DNA from 3 places in the Bacillus sp. 1NLA3E genome. Region 2 is predicted to be linked to each of the others. Evidence: predicted binding sites of a transcription regulator. Region 2 holds the regulator's gene; each other region holds the start of a gene.

What was found. Region 2 encodes CtsR, which represses protease genes until heat stress. Its sites were predicted from a motif close to ATGGTCAATAAAGGTCAAACA; they were not measured.
Region 1: clpB (ATP-dependent chaperone ClpB) is a predicted target of CtsR. The motif match lies at 1,245-1,265, and genes of this name have one in related genera.
Region 3: clpP (ATP-dependent Clp endopeptidase proteolytic subunit ClpP) is a predicted target of CtsR. The motif match lies at 1,248-1,268, and genes of this name have one in related genera.

What each region holds. Positions count from the first base shown of each region.
Region 1 covers NC_021171.1:1,048,747-1,052,028, reverse strand. Annotated here, with positions in the region: gene clpB (ATP-dependent chaperone ClpB) at 1-1,228, opposite strand, end outside; gene B1NLA3E_RS05145 (YjzC family protein) at 1,376-1,555, opposite strand; gene argF (ornithine carbamoyltransferase) at 1,837-2,796, opposite strand; gene B1NLA3E_RS05135 (carbamoyl phosphate synthase large subunit) at 2,793-3,282, opposite strand, start outside.
Region 2 covers NC_021171.1:98,777-102,058, reverse strand. Annotated here, with positions in the region: gene B1NLA3E_RS00525 (protein arginine kinase) at 1-747, opposite strand, end outside; gene B1NLA3E_RS00520 (UvrB/UvrC motif-containing protein) at 731-1,279, opposite strand; gene B1NLA3E_RS00515 (CtsR family transcriptional regulator) at 1,302-1,763, opposite strand; rRNA gene rrf (5S ribosomal RNA) at 2,021-2,137, opposite strand; rRNA gene B1NLA3E_RS00505 (23S ribosomal RNA) at 2,212-3,282, opposite strand, start outside.
Region 3 covers NC_021171.1:4,161,884-4,165,165, forward strand. Annotated here, with positions in the region: partial or broken gene B1NLA3E_RS25750 (transposase) at 3-164, shown strand; tRNA gene B1NLA3E_RS20050 (tRNA-Arg) at 1,015-1,086, opposite strand; gene clpP (ATP-dependent Clp endopeptidase proteolytic subunit ClpP) at 1,311-1,964, shown strand; gene B1NLA3E_RS20060 (HPr family phosphocarrier protein) at 2,193-2,450, opposite strand; gene whiA (DNA-binding protein WhiA) at 2,476-3,282, opposite strand, start outside.

The DNA.
Region 1 (3,282 bases), 950 kb from region 2:
AATCAATTTCCGTACGGATCATAGCACACGCTTCATCAATTAGGTCTATTGCTTTATCCGGAAGAAACCGATCGGTAATATAGCGGTCTGATAAGGTCGCAGCGGCTACAATGGCTCGGTCGTGAATATTCACGCCATGGTGAATTTCAAATCGTTCCTTTAACCCTCTAAGGATTGAAATGGTATTTTCAACATCTGGCTCTTGAACGATGACTTGTTGGAAACGACGCTCAAGGGCTGGGTCTTTTTCAATATATTTTCGGTGCTCATCTAAGGTTGTTGCTCCAATACAGTGAAGCTCACCTCGTGCAAGCATCGGTTTCAGCATATTACCTGCATCCATGGCTCCTTCTGTTTTACCTGCTCCAACGATGGTGTGAAGTTCATCAATAAATAATAGGATTCTTCCTTCACTTTTTTCCACTTCATTTAAAACAGCTTTCAAGCGCTCTTCAAACTCACCTCGGAATTTGGCACCAGCAATGAGCGCACTCATATCTAGAGCAAATATGGTTTTATCCTTTAGCCCTTCTGGAACATCCTTGCGAACAATCCGTTGCGCAAGCCCTTCTACAATGGCCGTTTTCCCTACCCCAGGTTCACCAATCAACACTGGATTGTTTTTCGTTTTCCGGGAAAGAATTCTGATCACATGACGAATTTCATTGTCACGCCCAATGACTGGATCCATTTTCCCTGTTTTTACTTCTTCTACTAAGTCTCTACCGTATTTTTTTAATGCTTCATAGGTTGATTCAGGATTTTGTGAGGTCACCCTTTGATTCCCCCTTATCTCTTTTATTGCTACTAATAGCTTTTCCTTTGTTACTCCAAGCCCCGCTAAAATTTTTCCTACTTCACCGCGAACAGTCATGGCACCAAGTAAAACATGTTCAATCGATAAAAAGTCATCCTGGAATTGTTTCATTTCCTTTTCAGCTTCAGTTAGGATTTTTTGCAAGTTTGCGGTAATATACAGATTCCCTTGAGCAACACCGGTACCTGTTACCTTTGGCTTTTTTTCTAGTGCTTTTGCTAATTGGCTCTTAAATGCTTCCACTGGACATTGTATTTTTTCCAGTACTGACGATACTAAATTATTCTCCTGCTCGGTGATGGCCAAAAATAAATGAAGATCATCTACTTCTTGATGTTCATTTTGACGGGCAAGTGATTGGCCTGACAATATTGCTTCTTGTAATCGTTCTGTCATTTTGTTAATATCCATATCAGTTTCCTCCTCGACTTTGACCTTTCCTGACCTTTGACTTTATTATATTCCTTTTTTTCATATAAGAAAAGCCATCCGCTGCCGGATGGCTTAAAATTTTTTCAACATAGATAGATGTTTAGCGCTAGGGCGCCTGCGCTTTTCTTATGGTCGGCGCTGGTAGGACCAGATGCGATCGTCATTCGAGTTTTCTGGGAACTTATCCCCTGCTTTTAATCTGACTCTTTTTGGATTGTTTACAGTACTTCCTGAATCACCAATTTCAATATAAATCCCATTATTCGGTGCTTTTTGCCCCGACTTAAATTGTCTATTTTGCCCCATCTTCCTAACCTCCTTGAAAATGTTTCACTCACTATTATCTCCTAAGTTAAATTGAACATTACTTGTTGTTTTTATCCAAAAAAAAAGCTATCCGCCAAATTTGAGTTTCTATCCGCGAAATTTGGGCTCTAATCCGCGAAAAAGTTTTGCCAATCCGCGAAATTTGGACTCCAATCCGCGAAAAAGGCTTGCCAATCCGCCAAACCTCAATTTCCAAACTGCCGTCAAAATAAAAAACGAGGCCACCTCCACAACAATGGAGGTAGCCTCGTTTTATCTAATTAGTCTTTTAGGATTTCTAATAACAAAGCTTTTTGAGCATGTAGTCTATTGCCTGCTTGCTCAAATACTACAGAGTTAGGTCCGTCAATCACGCTTGCGGTCACTTCTTCTTCTCTATGAGCCGGTAAGCAGTGCAAGAAAATATAATCTGATTTTGCATTTTGAACTAACGCATCATTTACTTGGAAGCCAGTAAATGCTTTTAGTCTTATTTCATTTTCTTTCTCCTGTCCCATGCTAGTCCATACATCGGAATACACTACATCTGCATCAGTGATAGCTGCTACAGGGTCGGTGGTAATAACAACCTTCGCGCCACTTTCAGCTGCAAATTGGTTTACCGCTGCAGTTACCTCAGCATTTGGTTCGTAACCTTTCGGAGAAGCAACCGAAATATCCATTCCCATTTTTGCACAGGCAATCATTAATGAATGAGCCATATTATTACCATCGCCGATATAGGCTAACTTCAGTCCTGCAAGCGTCCCTTTTTGTTCATAAATTGTTTGCAAATCAGCCAAGGCCTGACAAGGATGATATAGGTCAGTTAGACCATTTATTACCGGAATGGAAGCATGTTCAGCTAATTCCTCAATGATAGAATGGGAAAAAGTACGAATCATTATGGCATCCAAATAGTGCGATAACACTTTAGCTGTATCAGAAATTGGCTCTCCTCTTCCGATCTGCAAGTCCTTACTATTCATTACAATTGCTTGACCGCCTAATTGAAGCATTCCCGCCTCAAAGGAAACTCTCGTTCTTGTCGATGACTTTTCAAAAATCATTCCCAAAATTTTTCCTGCCAACGGCTTACCATGATCAGACCCAGCAAGCTTTTCGCTTTTTAACTGAATTGCTTTATCCAATAATAATTTAATGGTCTCTGACGAGAAATCCATTAAAGTTAAAAAATCATTCCCTTTTAGCTTATTATTTATTACATCCGTTTGAATCATCCTACGGTCACGTCCTTATTAATAGTTTGATGCCAATGGCCAATCGGTTGAACATTCCAGTCCTCAACAGCTACGGCAGTAAGAAAAGCTTTCATTGTTTCTTTTTCAGTGAAGGTTGGAATTCTGTTTCTTGTTGCTTTTTGTCTTGCTAAAATATCAATAGCCTGCTTTTGGGTATCGTAGAAAGCGACTGTATTTTTATCAGTCAACATTTCTTCTAACATATCGGTTTGGACCACCTCAATATTTACCTTTTCTGCAAGGGCTTTTAATTCAGTGATATCATCCAGGTTGCTACATATTAACTTTCCACCTTGAATTTTCTTTCCAACATTAACATGAAGCCATTTAGCTAATCCTTCTTCGAGGTTCTCAGCAATACTAATACCTTCGCCAGTTGATTTCATTTCCGGCCCAACTTTGGAATCTAATCCTCTTAGAGCGTAGTTTGAAAACACTGGGTACTTAATACAAGTGAAAGGCAGC
Region 2 (3,282 bases):
ACTTTTTAAATCTTCAACAATATCAACTTCTGACTTACCAAGTGTAATTTGATTTGATATTTGAAAGATATTACCTAATGCTTCGCTACCTTCACCATAAATTCCTCTAACCACCAATCCTAATTGATTAATAGCGGGGATAATTCTATTTATCTGCTGTGTTAAAATTAAGCCTGGCAAATGCATCATCACAGAAGCTCTTAATCCTGTTCCAACATTTGTTGGGCAACTAGTTAAATAGCCGTATTGTTCATCAAATGCATAAGTCACATTTTCTTCGACCCAGTCATCTATCTCCCCTGCCATCGAAAGTGCTTCAGATAATTGAAACCCCGGAAATATGCACTGAATCCTAATATGATCTTCCTCATTAATCATAATGCTTACTTCTTCATTTTCAGAAAATAAGCAAGCGCCGTGTGTGGCATCTTCCGCTAAATGTGGACTAATTAAATGCTTTTCTACTAGAACACGTTTTTGCAACGGTTGAAGCTCATCCATTTTTAATAATTCGTAATCACCTAGCTCTTTTAAATGATTTTGCTTTATCATGTCTTCCACAGAGGAGATTACTTTCTTTGCTTCATCATTGTTAAATAAGGTTGGAAAAGTGTATTCTTTAAAATTTCGGGCCAGACGAATTCGGGAACTCATTACAATATCCGAATCTGGACCCTCAGCACTCATCCATGAGCTTACAGCCTGATTAATAAATCTTTCTAATGGCAAGCTATTCACCTCCCTCATGACTTTCACACATTTTGCTTTCTAATGACCTTATTTTGTCTCTCACTTCAGCTGCCTTTTCAAACTCCTCATTGGAGATTAAATCCTTTAAGGTCTGTTTTAAATCATCGATGTTTTTTCGAAGTTGGATCCCTCCACCAATTCTTTTGGGGATCTTACCCCGATGGTCAGTATTTCCACTATGAACCCTCTTTAATAAAGGTATTAGGTGATCTTTAAATGTTTCATAGCAGTTTGCACAACCAAATCGTCCTACTTTTACAAATTGTTGAAAAGTCATCGAACAATTTTTACACTGTAATATTTCTTGTGTTTTAAAAGCATCCTGTGGAGATGGTGTATACTTTGGTTCTATATTTAATAATCCTGCAAGTAAATTATTGATAGAAAATCCATGTGCTCCATTCAATAAAAACATTTCGCTTTTTTCTTGAGCACAAACCTCGCATAGATGGAATTCATTCTTTTCACCATTAATGATTTTTGTAAAGTGGAGTGTTGCTGGCCTTTGATTACATTCTTGGCAAATCATTTTTTCATCTCTCCAGATCACATTATTTATATTTAAGAGTGGTTAACATTGCGACTAACATTCTTGCCCGTAATTCATCTCGATATGGGAGATCAATATAAAGAACAGAACGATCGATTACACTCAACATGATTTTAGCTTCACGGTTTGTGATGATCTCTTCTTCAACTAGGCGATAGATAACATCTTCTGCGCTACTTTGTGAAACGTGGCTATTTATTAGAGAAATTAAATGATCAATTAAATGAACCAAATCATGTGTTTGTACTTTAATAATCCGAATATATCCGCCACCGCCTCGTTTACTTTCGACTAAGTAGCCTCTCTCAACTGTAAATCGTGTATTTATGACATAGTTTATTTGGGAGGGTACACATTGAAATTTGTCAGCGATTTCGTTTCTTTTAATCTCAACAATTTCTTTTTCACTCAGCTCCAACACCGTCTTTAAATAATCTTCAATTATGTCTGAGATATTCCTCATCAAACCTCCCCCTATCTGACTTTGACTATATTTGACTTTGATTATACATGATTGATATATCTTTTTGCAATTAATTGAACCATTAATCCATTGTCTCCATTTTGACTTTTCTCAAACAAACTTTAGGGGTTATGGGTGAGGATTTTTTAAAAAGATTTCCTCTCTATGATGGAACTCGTTAACGGTTTTCTTTTATCATACCTTCGGATATTTTTATATACAAAAAAAAGAACAACTCAATGAGTTGTTCTTCATTTGCCCGGCAACGTCCTACTCTCACAGGGGGAGAACCCCCAACTACCATCGGCGCTGAGAAGCTTAACTTCCGTGTTCGGTATGGGAACGGGTGTGACCTTCTCGCTATCGCCACCAGACTATTTAATTGGGAATTTTCATTCCCTCAAAACTAGATAATGCAGAAGAAGTTGTAAAACTAATAACACCGTTTTTGGTTAAGTCCTCGATCGATTAGTATCAGTCAGCTCCACACGTCACCGCGCTTCCACCTCTGACCTATCAACCTGATCATCTTTCAGGGATCTTACTAGCTTGCGCTATGGGAAATCTCATCTTGAGGGGGGCTTCATGCTTAGATGCTTTCAGCACTTATCCCTTCCGCACATAGCTACCCAGCTATGCCTTTGGCAAGACAACTGGTACACCAGCGGTGCGTCCATCCCGGTCCTCTCGTACTAAGGACAGCTCCTCTCAAATTTCCTGCGCCCACGACGGATAGGGACCGAACTGTCTCACGACGTTCTGAACCCAGCTCGCGTACCGCTTTAATGGGCGAACAGCCCAACCCTTGGGACCGACTACAGCCCCAGGATGCGATGAGCCGACATCGAGGTGCCAAACCTCCCCGTCGATGTGGACTCTTGGGGGAGATAAGCCTGTTATCCCCGGGGTAGCTTTTATCCGTTGAGCGATGGCCCTTCCATGCGGAACCACCGGATCACTAAGCCCGACTTTCGTCCCTGCTCGACTTGTAGGTCTCGCAGTCAAGCTCCCTTGTGCCTTTACACTCTACGAATGATTTCCAACCATTCTGAGGGAACCTTTGGGCGCCTCCGTTACTCTTTAGGAGGCGACCGCCCCAGTCAAACTGCCCACCTGACACTGTCTCCTACCCCGATCAGGGGTATGGGTTAGAATTTCAATACAGCCAGGGTAGTATCCCACCAATGCCTCCACCGAAGCTAGCGCTCCGGCTTCTACGGCTCCTACCTATCCTGTACAAGCTGTACCAAAATTCAATATCAGGCTACAGTAAAGCTCCACGGGGTCTTTCCGTCCTGTCGCGGGTAACCTGCATCTTCACAGGTACTATAATTTCACCGAGTCTCTCGTTGAGACAGTGCCCAGATCGTTACGCCTTTCGTGCGGGTCGGAACTTACCCGACAAGGAATTTCGCTACCTTAGGACCGTTATAGTTACGGCCGCCGTTTACTGGGGCTTCGGTTCAAAGCTTCGCCTTGCGGCTAACCTCTCCCCTTAACCTTCCAGCACCGGGCAGGC
Region 3 (3,282 bases), 750 kb from region 2:
AATATAGCAATAATAACAGACGCCCTACTGATCCCCATATTCTTTTTAAAATGATGTTTATTGGTTAACTATATGGCATTCATTTTGAACCTCAATTAGAAAGGAAAATAAGAACAAACGTCGCCTACCGCTGGTTTTTAGGTTTGAAATTCAAGGACTCAGTAATATTATAATGACTTAAACAAGGCAATAGAAGAGGATAGAATCAATCACGAAAAAAGTCCATTAAAAGAAAAGGAGAAAGTGAAAGAGACTAAGGAAATTCAAGTAAGTAAATGCTTTATAAATTTAGAAAGGCTCTTTTCCTAAATTTTGTTGCTCTCTGAATTTATATGTTCCCACTAAGCGGTGGTTTCGAACAGCTTTGGTGAATTCAAGGACACTCATAGGTAAAGGGCTCAAAGAACTGCTATGATGCCCAAAAATTCAAGAGTGCATAAAAAAGGGAATCAAAGAGTAATATGATGACCGAAATCAAAGAGCCGTGGAAAAATAGTAATCAAAGACCCGTTATGATGCCCAAAATCCGAAGCGTCTCCCAAATGAGTGGCGGATTCGGACAGCTTTGGTGACTGCAAGGGATTCGCTACTGCTGGTTACGGGGATTGAAGAATGTAAGTGAACAGGCTCTCCTTACTGCAGCCTGCCAAAACATAAAAAAGATTGCAACGCATTTAGTCAGGTTGGATAGGGTGGGTTGCAATTCTTTCGGTTGATTTGCTCACTGTTGATTGGAGCGGAAGGTGCGAAGACTCCTGCGGGAGCAGCGGACAGGTGAGACCCCGCAGGAGCGTTAGCGACGAGGAGACTCACCGCCCGCCCCGCGGAAAGCGAAGCACCTGGAGCGGAAATCAACAGATCCGCTAGCATAGACAAATTGGCATTTAATGATCTGACAAAATAAATATTGCCGAGAAAATAACCTTTTTCGACAATCTGACTTTAGGCCTAGCCTAGAGTTTTCTTTTTCATAATAAAAAAACCTCTTACCCTAAGTAGGTAAGAGGTTAGTGATGCCCTCGGCAGGAATCGAACCTGCATTTCAAGCTTCGGAGGCTTGCGTGCTATCCGTTGCACCACGAGGGCATATAAAATAAGCAGTACGATTACATATTATATGGTATGTTTAACTTGTTTGCAAGCACTGTTTTTTGTTTAAAAAAATGTGAATGGGTTATGCTGAAAAACAGGCCTATTTTTTTACATAAAAAGTTGTCGAAAGAATCATCATCATTAGCAAAGCGATTTGTTTGACCTTAATTGACCATCAGTGTATGATTACATTACATAAGATAAAGTTACATTTATCGATGAAAGAGGTCTACCTAGTAATTTTCAGATTAAAGGAGGAACAGAAAATGAATTTGATTCCTACAGTAATTGAACAGACTAACCGTGGCGAGCGGGCATATGATATTTACTCTCGTCTATTAAAAGATCGCATTATCATGCTTGGAAGCGCAATTGATGACAATGTTTCCAACTCGATTGTTGCGCAATTGTTGTTTTTAGAAGCAGAAAATCCTGAAAAAGATATATCCATTTACATCAATAGTCCTGGTGGAAGCATTACAGCTGGAATGGCTATTTACGACACAATGCAATTCATCAAACCTGATGTACAAACAATTTGTATCGGTATGGCAGCTTCAATGGGAGCATTCCTACTTGCAGCTGGTACTATTGGAAAGCGTTACTGCTTACCAAACAGTGAAGTCATGATTCACCAACCACTTGGCGGAGCACAAGGGCAAGCAACGGAAATTGAAATCGCTGCAAAGCGCATTCTATTCCTTCGTGATAAACTAAATGGTATCTTAGCAGAGCGTACTGGTCAACCACTTGAAGTGATTGGACGAGATACTGAGCGTGATAACTTTATGACTGCTGAAAGAGCAAAAGAGTACGGTCTTGTCGACCACATCATTTCTCGCAGCAAAATTAGCGAAAAAAAGGATAAATAATTAAGAAAAGCGGAAACGCCAGGTTAGCGACGTATGGACTGGAGCAACCGACTGAGATAAAGGAAACACGGAGAGCGATAGCGATTCGATGTTGACTTATCGTAGGGAGGTGGGTGAAGTCCACTAGTCGCTTGGCGTTGGAGCTAGACAGTTATCTAATTCAAAGTTTTATAATTTCTTACTTTATTAAAAGTGAAAACTCGCGCTCAACTTTTGAGCGCGAGTTTTTTATGCATCATGAGAAATATATGAAATAAGTGCTTCAATTGCTTCCGTTTCATCACTGCCGTTGGCGATTAATGCCACCTCAGATCCGGAACTAATTGCTAAGCTCATTAATCCCATAATACTTTTTGCATTAACCTTTTTTCCGTCTTTTTCTAAAAAAATATCGGCTGAAAATCGATTAGCTTCTTGAACAAAAAGCGCTGCAGGGCGTGCTTGTAAACCTGTTTTTAGCCTAACCTTTACCTGTTTTTCTAACATCCCAATTTCTCCCCTTTGGATATCTCTATTTTGTGTTTGGTTCACCGGCACGTAATTTATCGGCAATTTCATCTATTTTTCTTAAACGATGATTGATTCCTGATTTACTTATGTTTCCACCTGAAACCATTTCCCCTAGTTCTTTGAGGGTTACATCTTGATAATTGACACGCAATTCAGCAATCTCCCTTAATTTTCCGGGCAAAATTTGCAAACCGACTGTCCTGTCAATATAGCGAATATTTTCGACCTGCCTCAACGCTGCACCAATCGTTTTATTTAAATTTGCTGTTTCACAATTTACCAGTCGATTTACAGAATTCCTCATATCTCGAACAATACGAATATCCTCAAATCGTAATAAAGCATTATGTGCACCAACAATATTTAAAAACTCCGTTATTTTTTCTGCCTCTTTTAAATAGTTAATAAAACCTTTTTTACGCTCTAGTGTTTTGCTATTAAGCGAAAAGGTGTTCATCAATTCACACAAAGAATCATTATGCTCATTGTATAATGAGAAAATTTCAAGATGGTAGGAAGAGGTTTCCGGATTATTAACGGAGCCTCCAGCAAGAAATGCACCTCGTAAATAAGAACGCTTACAACATTTCTTTTTGATTAATTCACTTGAAATAACGCGGACAAAGGTAAAACCTTCCCCCAATATTTTTAAGTCCTCTAAAATTGACTTTGCTTGATCAGATAGGCGAACAATGTATACATTATTCTTCTTCAATCGCATTTTTTTCCTGACCAGCAATTCAACCTGGACTTGATAATTCTTTTTAATGAGTGTATAAATCCTTCTTGCGATGGCGGCATTCTCAGT